Methylorubrum extorquens: one gene and its partner. The main gene of each other region encodes a partner of the protein of the gene in region 2 in a complex. Links are inferred from orthologs where the notes say so. Each region holds a gene or a part of one and is shown on either strand. Other genes may lie near its edges.

What was found. The genes of interacting proteins can lie anywhere in the genome.
Region 1: the proteins of J2W78_RS02895 (region 2) and uvrB are in contact, whole or in part, in a crystal structure (PDB 7EGT), measured with the Thermus thermophilus proteins. The link is inferred for Methylorubrum extorquens from one-to-one orthologs. Residues at the interface, in WP_096412145.1 of Thermus thermophilus: His654, Arg656, Phe657, Gln666, Asp668, Glu669, Lys680, Arg681, Leu682, Ser683, Lys685, Tyr686, Ala687; in WP_096411307.1 of Thermus thermophilus: Glu23, Leu25, Arg26, Asp27, Gly28, Glu29, Arg30, Phe31, Arg55, Glu326, Asp327, Phe328, Glu379, Ser382, Gln383, His398, Gly400, Arg401.

What each region holds. Positions count from the first base shown.
Region 1 is NZ_JALJXF010000001.1:1,900,307-1,907,133, forward strand. What follows is about bases 1,165-4,489. They hold uvrB (excinuclease ABC subunit UvrB), read left to right. Parts: upstream 1,165-1,538; coding sequence 1,539-4,289; downstream 4,290-4,489. Other genes in these bases: J2W78_RS09020 (hypothetical protein), read left to right, coding at 4,421-4,489. Outside these bases: J2W78_RS09005 (transcriptional regulator), read right to left, coding at 2-424; J2W78_RS09010 (hypothetical protein), read right to left, coding at 411-1,088; more of J2W78_RS09020, read left to right, coding at 4,490-4,732; J2W78_RS09025 (YidB family protein), read left to right, coding at 4,822-5,499; J2W78_RS09030 (glutathione S-transferase family protein), read left to right, coding at 5,521-6,249; J2W78_RS09035 (PAS domain-containing protein), read left to right, coding at 6,358-6,827. UniProt on the Escherichia coli protein: The UvrABC repair system catalyzes the recognition and processing of DNA lesions. A damage recognition complex composed of 2 UvrA and 2 UvrB subunits scans DNA for abnormalities.
Region 2 is NZ_JALJXF010000001.1:585,845-593,984, forward strand. The notes cover bases 3,129-6,168. They hold J2W78_RS02895 (ATP-dependent helicase), read right to left. Parts: upstream 5,820-6,168; coding sequence 3,438-5,819; downstream 3,129-3,437. Other genes in these bases: J2W78_RS02900 (hypothetical protein), read left to right, coding at 5,935-6,168. Also shown: J2W78_RS02875 (bifunctional [glutamine synthetase] adenylyltransferase/[glutamine synthetase]-adenylyl-L-tyrosine phosphorylase), read left to right, coding at 1-361; J2W78_RS02880 (3'-5' exonuclease), read left to right, coding at 372-1,265; aqpZ (aquaporin Z), read left to right, coding at 1,530-2,270; J2W78_RS02890 (PhoH family protein), read right to left, coding at 2,341-3,057; more of J2W78_RS02900, read left to right, coding at 6,169-6,174; J2W78_RS02905 (AsmA family protein), read left to right, coding at 6,335-8,140. UniProt on the Escherichia coli protein: A helicase with DNA-dependent ATPase activity. Unwinds DNA duplexes with 3'-5' polarity. Translocates on single-stranded DNA with 3'-5' polarity. Initiates unwinding more efficiently from a nicked substrate than double-stranded DNA.

The DNA.
Region 1 (6,827 bases), 1.3 Mb from region 2 along the record:
GTCAGACCGGTTCGGCGAGGCCGGAACGGTCCTGGGCGGCGGGCCGGTCCTCGGCAGCCTGGGACCGGCCAGCGGCATTCTGTGGCTTGCCCGCGGCTTGTGCGGCGTCGCGCACCACCTGCTCCAGCACCCCGAGATAATCGAGGAAGCGGGAGCGCCCGGAAGGCGTCAGTCGGCAGAGGGTCTGCGGCCGGTTCTGGTCGTAGCCCTTTTCCAGGCTGACGAGGTCGGCCTCCTGCAGCACGGCGAGGTGGCGGCTGAGATTGCCGTCGGTGAGCCCGCACAGGCGCTTGAGATCGGGGAAGGCGAGACCGCGGGGATGCGAGACCAGGGAGGTCAGCACCGAGAGCCGCGCCCGCTCGTGGATGATCCGGTCGAGCCCCTCGTAGGAGAAGCGGGCGTCGCTGCGATCAGAGGTCGGCATCGGCGTCTCCGTCGGCAGATCTGTCAGTCGATCCGTCAGTCGATCCGTCACTTGGGCCCGAATGGCGGTGGATGATGATGGCGACGAGCCCCTGCCCCACCGCGAAGGGCACGCCCATCAGCCAGGGCGAGAGGTGGCGCGTCTCGCTGGCGAGGGCCAGCACCGTGAGTCCGGCGAGCAGGTACCACGCGCCCGCGAGCGGCACGGTGCGCGGCAGGATGCGGGCGGAGGCGAACAGGCCGAGCCCGACCAGAACCTGCCACAGGCCCGGCAGCATCCAGAGCTGGTCCGGCGCGAAGCGGGCGAAGACGAGCCCGAGGCAGAGGCCCGCCCCACCCGCGGGTAAAAACCCTTCGATGGCGCTGAACACCATCGCGTCGGCCAGCCCCGAATGGACCCGGCGCGAGCGGCGCACCGCCTCGAAGCCGATCAGGAGGCAAGCGGTGACGGCAGCGGCGACCCAGAGGCCGAAGAAGACGACCGGCCGTGCGGTCGGGTCGTCGAGCAGCAGGGACTGGGCCCCCGCGACGACGAGGGCAAGCGCGCCGGTCGCGGCGAGCGTCGCCGCGCCGAGGCCGCGGAAGGCCGTGTCCCGCGCGATCTGCATCCGGATCGCGACGATGTCGGCCAGCGCCCTGTCGAGGTCGCCGTGGGTGTCACGCATGGGGTTCGTCTTCCCGCGTCGAGGCGCGCTTTGCATTGCAAAGTACACGCGGGTGCAGAGCCGTCAAGCGGCATTCGTTCGGATGAGCGCGATGAGGACGGTGGCGGCCGGAGTGGGGATGAAACGAAGCCGCCGCGCCGATGATCAGATCGGCAGACAGGTGTCGAGGAGGAGCCTCACGCGTCCGCGTCACCCTCGAACAACCGGATGATCTCCTCCCGGTGCATCATGTCGAAATCGTCCGGCACCAGATCCGTCCGGCGAGGAATCCGATAGGTCGCGTGCGCGGCAGATCCGCCTCAGCCGCGCGGAGGATGACCGTTTTCACGGCGGTCTCCCTGCGATGAGAACGCACGGAAGCCAGTCCGGGCCCGAAACGGCCGCGAGCCGGGACAATCTCGGACCGTTCGGACTCTTCCGGAGATCGCCCGACGGGCCCATATTGTCGCCATGCCCGCACCCAAGAATCCGCGCGTGAGCCCGGCCCAAGCACTCGCCAAGGCGACGGCCAAAGCACAGGCCAAGGCGACCTCGAAGACGACGGCGAAGGCCGACCGGCCCGAGCTGATGCCGCTCGACGAGCATCTCGCCGCGCTGCTCAATCCGGCGCTCAACCGCAACCGTCTGAAGGCGGCCGAGCCCGTGCCGGAGCCGCCCCGGAAGGGACGCGGACAGAAGGGTGAGGCGAAGGCCTACAAGAAGATCGCGAAGGACGGTTTCGCCGAGGCGCCGCAGGCGGGCTTCGCCATCGGCGACGCAGCCGATGTCGACCCGCGGCTGGCCCAGGCGCTCGGCCTCGTCCCGCCCGATGACGGCCCGGCACCGGAAACCGCGCCCGAAGCGGAGGCGCCCTCGCTCGCCACCGATGGCGTCTCGGCCACCGTCGAGGCGCTGGAGCGGCTGCTCGTCGAGGGCAACCCGCTGTTCAAGAACGGCGAGGCCTGGGTGCCGCACCGCCCGGAGCGGCCGGCGAAATCGGAGGGCGGCGTGACGTTCACGCTGAAATCCGAGTTCACCCCCGCTGGCGACCAGCCGACCGCCATCGCCGCCCTGGTCGAGGGTGTCAGGACCGCCGAGCGCGATCAGGTGCTGCTCGGCGTCACGGGTTCGGGCAAGACTTTCACGATGGCCAAGGTCATCGAGGAGACGCAGCGCCCGGCCCTGATCCTCGCGCCGAACAAGACGCTCGCGGCGCAACTTTACGGCGAGTTCAAGAGCTTCTTTCCCGACAACGCGGTCGAGTACTTCGTCTCGTACTACGACTATTACCAGCCCGAGGCCTACGTCCCCCGGTCCGACACCTTCATCGAGAAGGAAAGCTCGATCAACGAGCAGATCGACCGGATGCGCCACTCCGCCACCCGCGCCCTGCTGGAGCGGGACGACGTCATCATCGTCGCCTCGGTCTCGTGCATCTACGGTATCGGCTCGGTCGAGACCTACACGGCGATGTCGTTCACCGTCACCCTCGGTGAGCGCATCGAGCAGCGCCAGCTCATCGCCGACCTCGTGGCGCTGCAGTACAAGCGCATCCAGTCGGACTTCGCCCGCGGCACCTTCCGGGTGCGCGGCGACGTGATCGAGCTGTGGCCGGCCCACTTGGAGGATCGCGGCTGGCGCGTCGGCCTGTTCGGCGACGAGGTGGAATCCATCGTCGAGTTCGATCCGCTGACCGGCAAGAAGCTCAACGAGCTGAAGTTCGTGAAGGTCTACGCGAACTCGCACTACGTCACGCCGCGCCCCACCCTGCAGCAGGCGATCAAGGGCATCAAGACCGAGCTGAAGAGCCGCGTCGAGGAGCTGACCCGGATGGGCCGCCTCATCGAGGCGCAGCGGCTGGAGCAGCGCTGCACCTTCGACATCGAGATGATCGAGGCCACCGGCGCCTGCAACGGCATCGAGAACTATTCGCGCTACCTCACAGGCCGCAAGCCCGGCGAACCGCCGCCGACGCTGTTCGAGTACCTGCCCGACAACGCCCTCGTCTTCACCGACGAGAGCCACGTCACGGTTCCGCAGATCGGCGGCATGTACAAGGGCGACTTCCGCCGCAAGGCGACGCTGGCCGAGTACGGCTTCCGCCTGCCCTCCTGCCTCGACAACCGCCCTCTGCGGTTCGAGGAATGGGACGCGATGCGCCCGCAATCGGTCCACGTCTCGGCGACTCCGGCCAAGTGGGAGATGGAGCGCACGGCCGGCGTCTTCGCCGAGCAGGTGATCCGCCCCACCGGCCTCGTCGATCCGGTGATCGAGATCCGCCCGGCCCGCTCCCAGGTCGACGACCTGCTGGGCGAGGTCCGCGAAGTCGCCCAGGCCGGCTACCGCACCCTGGTGACGACGCTGACCAAGCGCATGGCCGAGGATCTCACCGAGTACCTGCACGAGAACTCGGTACGGGTGCGCTACATGCACTCCGACATCGACACCCTGGAGCGCATCGAGATTATTCGCGATTTGAGGTTGGGTGCCTTCGATGTTCTCATCGGCATCAACCTCCTCCGCGAGGGCCTCGACATCCCGGAATGCGCGCTGGTGGCCATCCTCGATGCCGACAAGGAAGGCTTCCTGCGCTCCGAAACCTCGCTGATCCAGACCATCGGCCGCGCGGCCCGCAACGCGGATGCCCGCTGCATCCTCTACGCCGACAACATCACCGGCTCGATGGAGCGGGCAATGGCCGAGACCGAGCGGCGGCGCCAGAAGCAGCTCGCCTACAACGAGGAGCACGGCATCACGCCGCAATCGGTCAAGCGCGGCATCAGCGACATCCTCGAGAGCGTGTACGAGCGCGACCACGTCCGCGTCGATACGGGGCTGGCCAAGGACGCGATCACCGTCGGCCACAACCTCAAGGCGGTCATGGCCGACCTCGAGAAACGGATGCGCGCGGCGGCCGCCGATCTCGACTTCGAGGAGGCGGCGCGGCTTCGCGACGAGCTCAAGCGCCTCCAGGCGACCGAACTCATGGTCTCCGACGATCCCATGGCCCGGCAGGGCGATATCGAGCGCGAGGCCGGCCGCTACGGGCAGAAGGGCAGCCGCATCTCGAAGCCCACCCTCGACAATATGGGCCCGGGCACCGACCGCGAGCTGCCGGCCGACGCCGTGCCCTGGCAGGAGCGGCCCAAGGCGCGCTCGACGCAAGGACTCGGCGGCCAGAAGCCCCGCTACAAGGGCGGCGGCGGGCGCAAGCGGGGCTGAGGCGCCCGAACGCGGAACCTCGGCCGTCGCCTGCGATTGGCTCTTCAGATCCTGCAACCGCCGGGCGGCTCGGCTGCGAGGCCGCCCGGCGGCGCCAAGCGTAATGGCGCAAAGCGTGATGGAGCCGACCGATGCGATCCCCCTCTCCCCTCATTCGCGCCGCTCTGGGTGCCCTCCTCGGCAGCCTGAGCCTGTCGGTGCCGGTGCAGGCCCAGAGCGCGGCCAACCCCAACGATCAGCCCACCGCCGGCACCCTGCCCTCCGGCACCGATACGGTGCGCGGCAACGATCGCTCCGCCGAGCGGCCGACCGGGGAGGTCTCACCCCCGAGCGCAATCCGCTCCTCGACCGCGGTGGTGCCGGAGGGCAAGAGCGGAAAGACCGTGCGCACCAATCCCTCCGATCACCTCTCGAAGCCGTTCCGCTCGAACCACGAGAACTGATCCGCAACCCCACCCCTGCGTTCGCCGTTGGACCGGCACGGCCGCCGCAACGGGCGTGAATGGTGGCGTGAACCGGCGGGAGGAAACGCATGGGGCTGCTCGATCAGGTCATCGGCGGAGTCGTCGGACAGGTTTTGGGGGGCGGGCGCGGCGGGGCGCTGGCCTCGCCGGTGGTGAAGGCGCTCCTCATGCTGCTGCTCGCCAAGGGCGGGGGTGGGCTCGGCGATATCCTCGGCCGCGGTTCACCGGGATCCGACGGCCGATCCCTCCCCGGACCCGGCTCCGACGACGGCGATCTCGGCGGGTTCAACCAGGGCCGCCGCAGCGGGCCACCGGCTCAGGGGAGCGAGGCCGGCAACGACCTCGGCGGCGATTTCGGCGACCTCGCCGGCATGCTCGACGGCCCCGGCGACGGCCATTCCGGGCACCGTTCGCCCGGCGGTGGCCCCTATGCCGGGCTCGACCGTGAGCCGGATGACGGCAGCGGCGCGGCCTCCCATGGGCTCGACGGCCTGATCCAGGGCTTCGAGCGCAGCGGCCTCGGCGACGTGATCGGCTCGTGGATCGGCCACGGCCCCAACCGCGAGATCGCGCCGAACCGCCTCGCCGAGGCGCTGGGCCCGAACACCCTCGACAGCTTGAGTCGCGAGACCGGCCTGCCGCGCGAGGATCTGCTCGGGCAGCTCGCCCAGGCCCTGCCCGGTGTGATCGACGCGCTGACGCCCCAGGGCCGGGCGCCGAGCCATGAGGAACGCGGCGGCTGGTGAGCCTGGATTGAGGATTCCGCCATGGCCTACGAGCTGCATTACTGGCCGATGATCCCCGGCCGCGGCGAGTTCGTGCGGCTCGCCCTCGAAGCGGCCGGGGCGGATTACGTGGATGTCGCCCGCCAGCCCGAGGCGGAGGGCGGCGGCATCGCGGCGATGATGGACCGTCTGGAGGACGAGCCGGTCCGCCCGCCCTTCGCCCCGCCCTTCCTCAAGGACGGCGACCGCGTGATCGGACAGACTGCGGCGATCCTGCTCTATCTCGGGCCGCGCCTCGGCCTCGTCGGGGCGGACGAGGCCGACCGGATCTGGACGCACCAGATCCAGCTCACGATCGCCGACATGGTGGCGGAGGCGCACGACACCCATCACCCGGTCGGCGTCGGCCTGTATTACGAGGATCAGCGACCCGAGGCGCGCCGCCGCGCAGAGGATTTTTGCGAGAACCGCATCCCGAAGTTCCTGAACTGGTTCGAGCGCGTGCTCGCCGGCAACCCGGTGGGGCCGGAGCATCTGGTCGGCGGCGCAATGAGCTATGCCGACACGTCGCTGTTCCAGCTCGTGGCGGGCCTGCGCTACGCCTTTCCCAGGGCTGCGGCCCGGGCGCTGGCGCAGACGCCGGGCATCGTCGCCCACGCGGAGCGAATCGGGCAGCTGCCGCGGATCGCGGCCTATCGTGCAAGCGAGCGGTGCCTTCCCTTCAACGAAGCCGGCATCTTCCGGCGCTATCCGGAACTCGATGTCGGCTGACGAACCGCCGCGCGCGGGTTAACCTTTGACATTGTCGTGAAGACTGTTTCTCAGCCAAACGGTCGCGCTTGTGACGCCTGACGGCGTGCTACACCTACCCGCGTGAGCATGCCCGAGACTCCCCCCATCACCGAGGAACCGAGCGCCGAATCGGCGCGCTTTCGGATCGTGGAGCCGTTGCGGGCGGCGCAGGACCAACTCGCCCGGGTGCAGGATGCCGCCGGGATCGGTGTCTTCACCCTCGACCTGCGCGCGGGCGTGCTGCATCCGAGCCCCGCCTTCTGCCGCCTGCACGGCCTGGAAGTGTGTGAGCGATACGCGCTGGCCGCGTTCGCCGAGCGTTTCCCGGAGGAGGATCCGGCAATCCTCTCGGGTGCCTCGTCCGAGGAGGCGGTCTACCGCGTCCGCGATCCCCGAACCGGGGCCCCGCGCTGGATCGCCCGCACCCTCGAGATCGAGCGCGATGCGGACGGCGCGGCCCTGCGGCTCGCGGGCGTGGTGCGGGACGTGACCGAGCAGCGGGCCCAGGGCACGGCGCTGGCCGAGAGTGAGCAGCACTACCGCACGCTGTTCGAGCA
Region 2 (8,140 bases):
CCTCGGCCATGCCCACGCCCATCCCGAACTGATCGGCTTTGACGCGCCCGAGGTGTTCGCCCGCGCGGCCGAAGGCGGGATCATCGCGGACGTCGAGGCGGAGCAACTCGGCGACGCCTACCGGCTCCTCGACGACGTGCACCAGTGGCAGCGCCTGATGGTCGAGGGGGACCCGACCCAAGCCTCCGATGTGGCGCTCGCCCGCCTCGCCCGCGCCGCCAACCTGCCCGATGCCAAGGCGCTTAGCGCGCGGCTCGACGAGGAACGGCGGACGGTGCGGACGATCTTCGACCGCCGGCTCGGCGAGCCGGAGGGAGATAGTGACGTTCGCGCCTTGCGGGATGAGTCCGCGACCCGTTAATCTTGTCCGCATGAGCGTCGTCGCGATCGATTTCGAGACCGCCAACGAGCGGCGCGACAGTGCCTGCGCGGTCGGGCTCGCCTGGATCGAGGGGGGCCGCGTCGTGCGGCGCGTATCCCGGCTGATCCGCCCGCCGCAGATGCGGTTCTCGCCCGGAAATATCCGCGTTCACGGCATCCTGCCGGCCGATGTCCGCGACGCGCCGACCTTTCCCGAGGCGATCGCCGAGTTCCTCCCCGACTTATCCGGCGGGTTGATGCTCGCGCACAATGCCGGCTTCGACATGGGCGTGCTCGCCGCCTCGCTCGCCGCCTGGGGCGAGCCGGTGCCGGACATGGCCGGCCATTGCACCCTCCAGATCGCCCGGCGCGTCTTCCCGGATCCGGCAGGCCACGGTCTTGCCAAGGTTGCGGGCCGCCTCGGTATCCGCTTCGAACACCACGATGCGGGCGAGGATGCCTATGCCTGCGCCGAGATCGCCCTCGCGGCCTTGCGTGAGACGGGTGCGACCGACATCGCCGACCTCGCTCGCGGCCTCGGTCTCACCCCGATTCGTGGGCTCACGACGCCGCGCCGGGACATGACCCGCTCGACCTCGGCGAAGGCCCTGCGCGCCTCGGGCATCGTCGATCTCCGGCCCTCGAACGCGCTGCGCTTTGCCATGCGGGGCAGCACCGGCAACCGCTACCTGCTCGAGTTCGAGGAACGGACCGACGGGCCTTATCTGCGCTGTTCCTGCCCGGCGGGCACCCACCGCCGCCGCTGCCGCCATGTCGATGCGCTGGTCGAGGGCGACATCACCGAACTGACGTCGAACAATTTCGACGATGTCGAGCGGCTGCGCCAGTTGCTTGAGGGCAAGAGCGTCGGACCGCTGCGGATCAAGGGCGCCGCCGCAGCCTGACACTGCACGATGTGATCAGCATTTGCGCTGAGACAAAGCAAAATTGCCAGTCAAGGCGCATCAGGCGCGCGAGCAGTACCACTCTTTCGTGCCCCTCAACGTATGACACCGCTCATTGCTAGCGCGATCCGCGCGTGAAATCTTCGCCCGCTGCGTTTCGGCGGGCGCCGACGCAGACGACCTCAGTCTCACGGTGCGCCGATCAGACCTTCGACACGACCGTTTGGTGTGGGCCGCGTGACCTTCGCAGCAAGAGGTGTCGCCATGGATCACGATACGATGCGTCGGACGACCGCCGAATTCTTCGGCACCTTCTGGCTGACCTTCGGCGGCTGCGGTGCCGCCGTCCTCTCCGCCGCCTTTCCAGAACTCGGAATCGGCTTCCTGGGCGTCGCCTTCGCCTTCGGCTTCACCGTGCTGACGATGGCGTACGCCGTCGGCCACATATCCGGCGGCCACTTCAATCCGGCCGTCACACTCGGATTGTGGTCGGCGAGACGGTGCGCGAGCCGGCACGTCCTGCCCTACATTATCGCTCAGGTCATCGGTGCAACCGTGGCCGCCTTCGCCCTCTACACCATCGCCTCCGGCAAGGCGGGCTGGGTGCCGAACGGATTTGCTGCGAACGGCTACGGCGAACTCAGCCCCGGCAAGTACGACCTTGCCGCCTGCTTGATCATCGAAGCCCTGACGACGTTCATCTTCCTGTTCATCATCATCGGCACAACGTCGAAGGGCGCCGCGGCGGGCTTTGCCGGCATCCCCATCGGGCTTGCCCTCGTGCTCATTCACCTGATCTCGATTCCGGTGACCAACACATCAGTCAACCCGGCGCGCAGCACGGGACCGGCCCTGTTCGCGGGCACGGACTATATCGCGCAGCTCTGGCTATTCTGGCTTGCGCCGATCGCCGGAGCCATCGCGGCCGGCGTTGTGGCAAGATGGCTCTACGAGCCTGCCGACATCGTCGAGACGACGATCGTCGAGAGGGGCGTTGAAATCTGACCGTGGTCGGCGCGTGACGACGAGGCAGCCTCCGTGCCCCGTCATCACGCGCCATCAGATCTCGCGACTGCTACAACTTCTCTTCCTCGAACGCCCTCACCCATTCCGCGCAGATGCCGGAGCGGACGATGTCGTCGAGGGTGAACTCCACGATCGGGATCGTCATCATCCGGCTCTTCACGAGGTGGATGACGGTGCGAAGTCCCGAGGTCTCGCGCAGGTCGGTCTGGGAAACGTCGCCGTTGATGATGACCTGGCAATCGTCGCCGATGCGGGTCAGGAACATCTTGATCTCGGCGGTGGTGGTGTTCTGCGCCTCGTCGAGGATCACGAGGCAGTTCTTGAAGGTGCGCCCGCGCATCACCTCGAACGGCACGACCTCGATGTCGCCGGTCTTCACCGCGATGTCGAAGGCGGCCGCACCCATGCGCTCTTTCATGGTCTCGGTGAGGGGCGCGACCCAGGGCGCGATCTTTTCTTCAAGCGTGCCGGGGAAGAAGCCGAGGGAGCGGCCGGACGGCACGTTCGGACGGGTGATGACGACCTTCGAAATCCGGCGTTGACGGAGAAGATCGGCGGCGCGGGTGCCGGCGATGAAGGTCTTTCCGGTGCCGGCCGGGCCTAAGACGATGACTTGCGAAGATGACGCGAGCGCGTCGAGGTACTGACCTTGTCGATCGGTCAGTGGTTGAATGGGTGCGAGGTTACGTTCCTCGTCGAAGCGGGTCCGATGCATCCGGATCGGTCGGTCCTCAACCAGTTCAAGCCGTGCGCGTCGTCTCTTCATGGATCGATACTCCACCTTGACTCGTGCGTGACTCTCGCAAACTCGCTTTTTCAACCAGTCTCGACTTGTCCGTCTCTCCTTCGATTCGGCGAAGACATCGCCGATCTTCGTTCAACTGTACGCAAGAGCAAAGCCAAACCCCATGAGTCGGTTCCACTGTATGACGTGATGTCTGTGGAGAGCGACTTTACGGCAACGCTTCGCTCTCACTGCGAAGGTTGCAGGCGGGGGCGACGCGGGCGTGACGGCTTTGCGAAGAAGCGATGACCCCAGCACCTGTCGGTGCCGCCTGCGGACCGGGACGATCCTTGCCTGGGCCATCGCGGGCATCGCCCTCCTCGGGCGAGGGGCGGCCGGCGGAGAACCGCCGACGGGACGCTTCAACCGGGTTGGAGGAAGCTGTCGAGGACCATCTTCCGGCCGGCCTTGTCGAAGTCAACGGTGAGCTTGTTGCCGTCGATGCCGGCGACCGTGCCAGGCCCGAACTTGGTGTGGAGGACGCGGCATCCGTGCTCGAACGCCGAGGGTGCGGCCGTGGATTTGGCGACCAGCTCGCCCTCGATCTCCCGTGGTCCCCCCGAGCGGCCGCCCCGGCCCTGCCCGAGTCCCCCGCCGAAATTGCCCGACGTGTTGGCCTGCGCCCGCTGCCAGCCCGGCGTGCCGTAGGAGGAGCCGAACGGGGTCGGGTTGCGGTCGAAGCGCGAGGCGCCGGCCGAGAAATGCGCGGGCGCTTCGACCACGTCCACGGCCTGCGGCGGCAGCTCGTCGATAAAGCGTGAGGGGATGGTCGAGGACCACATCCCGTGGATGCGCCGGTTGACGGCAAACGACAGCTTCGCGCGCTTGCGGGCGCGGGTGAGCCCCACATGGGCGAGCCGCCGCTCCTCCTCCAGGCCCGCCCGACCGCTCTCGTCGATGGCGCGCTGGTTCGGGAAAAGGCCGTCCTCCCAGCCCGGCAGGAACACGGTGTCGAACTCCAAACCCTTGGCCGCGTGCAGCGTCATCAGCGAGACGCGGTCGGCCCCTTCCGCCTCGGAGGCTTCCATCACCAGGGAGACGTGTTCGAGGAAGGCCGCCATGTCGGGGAATTCCTCCATCGAGCGAACGAATTCCTTGAGGTTTTCGAGCCGCCCGGCGGCGTCGGCCGAACGGTCCTTCTGCCACATCTCGGTGTAGCCGGATTCCTCCAGGATGGTCTGGGCGACCTCCGGATGCGGCTTGGTCTCCACCAGCCGCACCCAGCGCGAGAAGCTCTCGACGAGGCCGCGCAGCATCGAGCGGGCGCGCGGCTTCAGCTCGTCGGTCTCGATCAGCTTTCGCGCGGCCGCCAGGAGAGGAACCCGGTCGGCACGAGCAAAGGCGTGGAGCGTCTGGAGCGTCGCGTCGCCCAGGCCGCGCTTGGGCGTGTTGAAGATGCGTTCGAAGGCGAGGTCGTCGGCGCCGTTCATGGTGACGCGCAGGTAAGCCAGCGCGTCGCGGATCTCCGCCCGCTCGTAGAAGCGCGGACCGCCGACAACGCGATAGGGCAGGCCGACCTGCACGAACCGGTCCTCGATCTCGCGCATCTGTGCCGAGATCCGCACCAGCACCGCGATCTCCGAGAGCGCATGCCCCCTGCGCTGGAGTGACTCGATCGATTCGGCGACCTGACGCGCCTCCTCCTCGGAATCCCACGAGCCCGTGACCGTCACGGGCTCGCCCGCCTCGTCCTCGGTGCGCAGGGTCTTGCCGAGGCGGCCCTCGTTCTTGGCGATGAGCCCGGAGGCGGCGGCGAGGATGTGCCCGGTCGAGCGGTAGTTGCGCTCCAACCGCACCACGGTGGCGCCGGGAAAATCGTGCTCGAAGCGCAGGATGTTGTCGACCTCGGCACCGCGCCAGCCGTAGATCGACTGGTCGTCGTCGCCGACGCAGGCGACGTTCTTGCGGGCCTGGGCCAGCAGCCTGAGCCAGAGATACTGGGCGACGTTGGTGTCCTGATACTCGTCCACGAGGATGTAGCGGAAGCGGTCCTGGTAATTGGCCAGGATGTCCGGATTCTCGCGCCACAGCTTGAGGCAGAGCAGCAGGAGGTCCCCGAAATCGACCGCGTTGAGCGTCGCGAGCCGGGCCTGATACGCCGTGTAGAGCTGCCCGCCCTTACCGAAGGCGAAGGACTGTGCCTCGCCCGGCGGCACCTGTTCGGGGCTCAAGCCCCGGTTTTTCCAGCCGTCGATGGTGTGAGCTAGCGCGCGCGCCGGCCAGCGCTTCTCGTCGATGTTCTGGTCACTGATGACCTGCTTCATCAGGCGGAGCTGGTCGTCGGTGCCGAGAATCGTGAAGTCGGATTTGAGGCCGACCAGTTCGGCGTGGCGGCGCAGGATCTTGGTGCCGATGGAGTGGAAGGTGCCGAGCCAGGGCATGCCCTCGCCCGCCGGCCCGATCAGCCCGCCGATGCGGTGCTTCATCTCGCGGGCGGCCTTGTTGGTGAAGGTCACCGAGAGGATGTCGTAGGGCCGCGCCTTGCCGGTGGCGATGAGGTGGGCGATGCGCGTCGTCAGAACCCGCGTCTTGCCGGTGCCGGCCCCTGCGAGCACGAGCACGGGGCCCTCCGTCGCCTCCACGGCGCGGCGCTGCTCCGGGTTGAGGCCGGAGAGGTAGGACGCGCCCTCGGGCCGAAGGGCGGCCATGGCGCGGGCGGCGATGGAGGTCGGGGCCGACGGCGCTTCGTCGTCGGACGGGCGCGGCCGGAACGCGCCGTGCGCGTCGTTGGGCTCTTGCATCATACGCGCATCCCTGGACCAAAAGGCGAACGCCGTCGAGACCCGATCCGGAACCGGCTCCACCCCCCACGCGTCACTCCGGAAGCCCGAAACCCACGCCGATGAAGGATGTGAGGCCATGCGCGCCCCGTCTCTCGCCCTCCTGACCCTGCTCACCGCACTCACGCCTGCTTGGGCGCAGAGCCCCGGCAACCGTGGCGCCACGAGCCGGCAGAACCAGTCGTTCGAGTACCGGAACGAGAACCGCAACTTCGAACAGCGACAGACTCTGGAGAACAGCGCCATCCGCAACCAGATCCAGCGGGCGCCGCTCAACGTTCCGCCGCCGGCCGGGCCATCCTTCGGCATCCGCCGCTGACGATCGGCGAAAGCTTGAGCGTGAGATGCGGGCTGGCCACGGCCTGTGCTATGGCCGCAGGGACGCGGGTTTTTCACCGTTCAAGTGGCATCGGCCGTTCGAACGCGTGTGAAACGCGAACGAAGTCCTGCGGTCCGCAGGCCAGGCGGAAGCGATAACGGTGCGTGATTCCCTGACCGCGCTCGCGGGCGCCGTCGTGCTGATTCTCGTGGCGGCCCTTGCGGTGCCGCCGTTCATCGACTGGTCGGCGCATCGCGCGCTGATCGACCGCATGGTGAGCGATTCCCTCGGGGCCGGTGCCCGCAGCGAGGGCGCCATCGACCTGCGTCTGCTGCCCTCGCCGCATCTTCGCCTCGCCCGCCTGCGGCTCGGCGCCGAGGATGGGCCGGCCCTCGACGCGCAAGCCGTCGACGCGGAGATCGCCCTGGCCCCCCTTCTCAAGGGTGAGGTGCGCTTCGTCCAGACCTCGGTCGAGTGGGCTGGGCTCAACCTGCCGGTCTCCGACGAGGCGGTGCTCCTGCCGCGCGAACCGCAAACGCTGCGCCGCGACATCGTCATCGACGACCTGCGCATTCGGCGCCTTACGGTCGCCACGGTACGGACGGGTGAGGCGCCGCAGGAGCAGTTCGCCGCCGAGAACCTGCGCCTCAGGGCGCCCGCGCTCGCCGGGCCCTGGCTGGCGGAGGGAACGGCGAAGGGCAGCCCGTTCCACATCGCCACCAGCGTGGCCGGCAGCGATGGCGGCCTCTCGCTGAAGCTGACGGGGGGCGGCGACACCATACCCCGCCTGGAACTCGATGCGCGCATCACCCTCAAGCCCGAGGACGGGTCGGGTGCGGACGGGGCACGCCGCAGCCTCGTGCCGGAGGCGGAGGGCAGCGCCCGGCTCACCGTCGGCCCGCCGGTGCAGCCGGCGGGCGCCGCCCTGCCGCTTACCCTGGCGGCCAAGTTCGCGTCGCGCGGCCCCGTGGTGCAGGCCAAGACCGTCGATCTCGAACTTGACCCCGGCGGCAAGGCCGCCCGCCTGTCGGGCAGCGGCCGCCTCGATCTGCGCGAGGCCCGGCTCGGCCTGACCCTGCGGACCCGCCGCCTCGACCTCGATGGGCTGCTGCTTTCCGGCGGCGCCCGCGGGCTGCTGGCGCAGGGGCTGACATCGGGTGCGCTGGCGCCGCCGCTTCTGCTTGACCTCGATATCGCCGCCGAGAGTGTCGCCCTCGGCCTCGATGATTGGGCCGATGTCGGGTTTCGCGGCACCTTCGATCGCACCGGCGGCCTCGTGCTGCGCCGCTTCGAGGGCAGGGCGCCGGGGGCCGCGACCGTCGCAGCAACCGGCGAGGCCGAGCTGTCGGGCTCGCCGCGCTTTACCGGGCATATCGACATCGCCGCGCGCAACTCGGAGGCCGTCGGGCGCTATCTCGGCCGGATCGGCGCCGAAGAAAGCGTGACGGCGATTCTCGACGGGCGCGCTTTCGAGATCGGCACGGACCTCTCGGCGGCCGGCAGCGACCTGTCGCTGCGCAACCTGCGCCTCGCCCTGGGCGAGGCCCGCGTCACCGGCAACGCCCGTTACCTGCGGGCCGATGCGAACGGGCGCGGGCGGCTCGATGCACAGCTTTCCGCCAACGGCATCGACATCGCCGAATTGCCCCCCCTCGGTGAGCTCATGTCGGGCCTGCATCGGCACGACCTCGGACTGACGCTGAAGGCGCGTGACGTGCGCTATGGACCGGCCGGCGCGCATTCCGGCAACGGCACCATCGCGGTCAGCCTGCAATCGGACGGGGCCAGCCTCGTCGTCGATACGCTCGACATCGCCGACCTCGCGGGTGCGAGCGCCCAGCTCGCCGGGCGGATCGCGCCGGACGGCTCGGGCCGGATCGAGGGCCGGGTAACGGCCGGCAAGGCGGCACCGCTGCTGGCCCTGCTGGAGCGCGGCTTCCTGCCCGAGGCCCGCCTCGTGCCACAG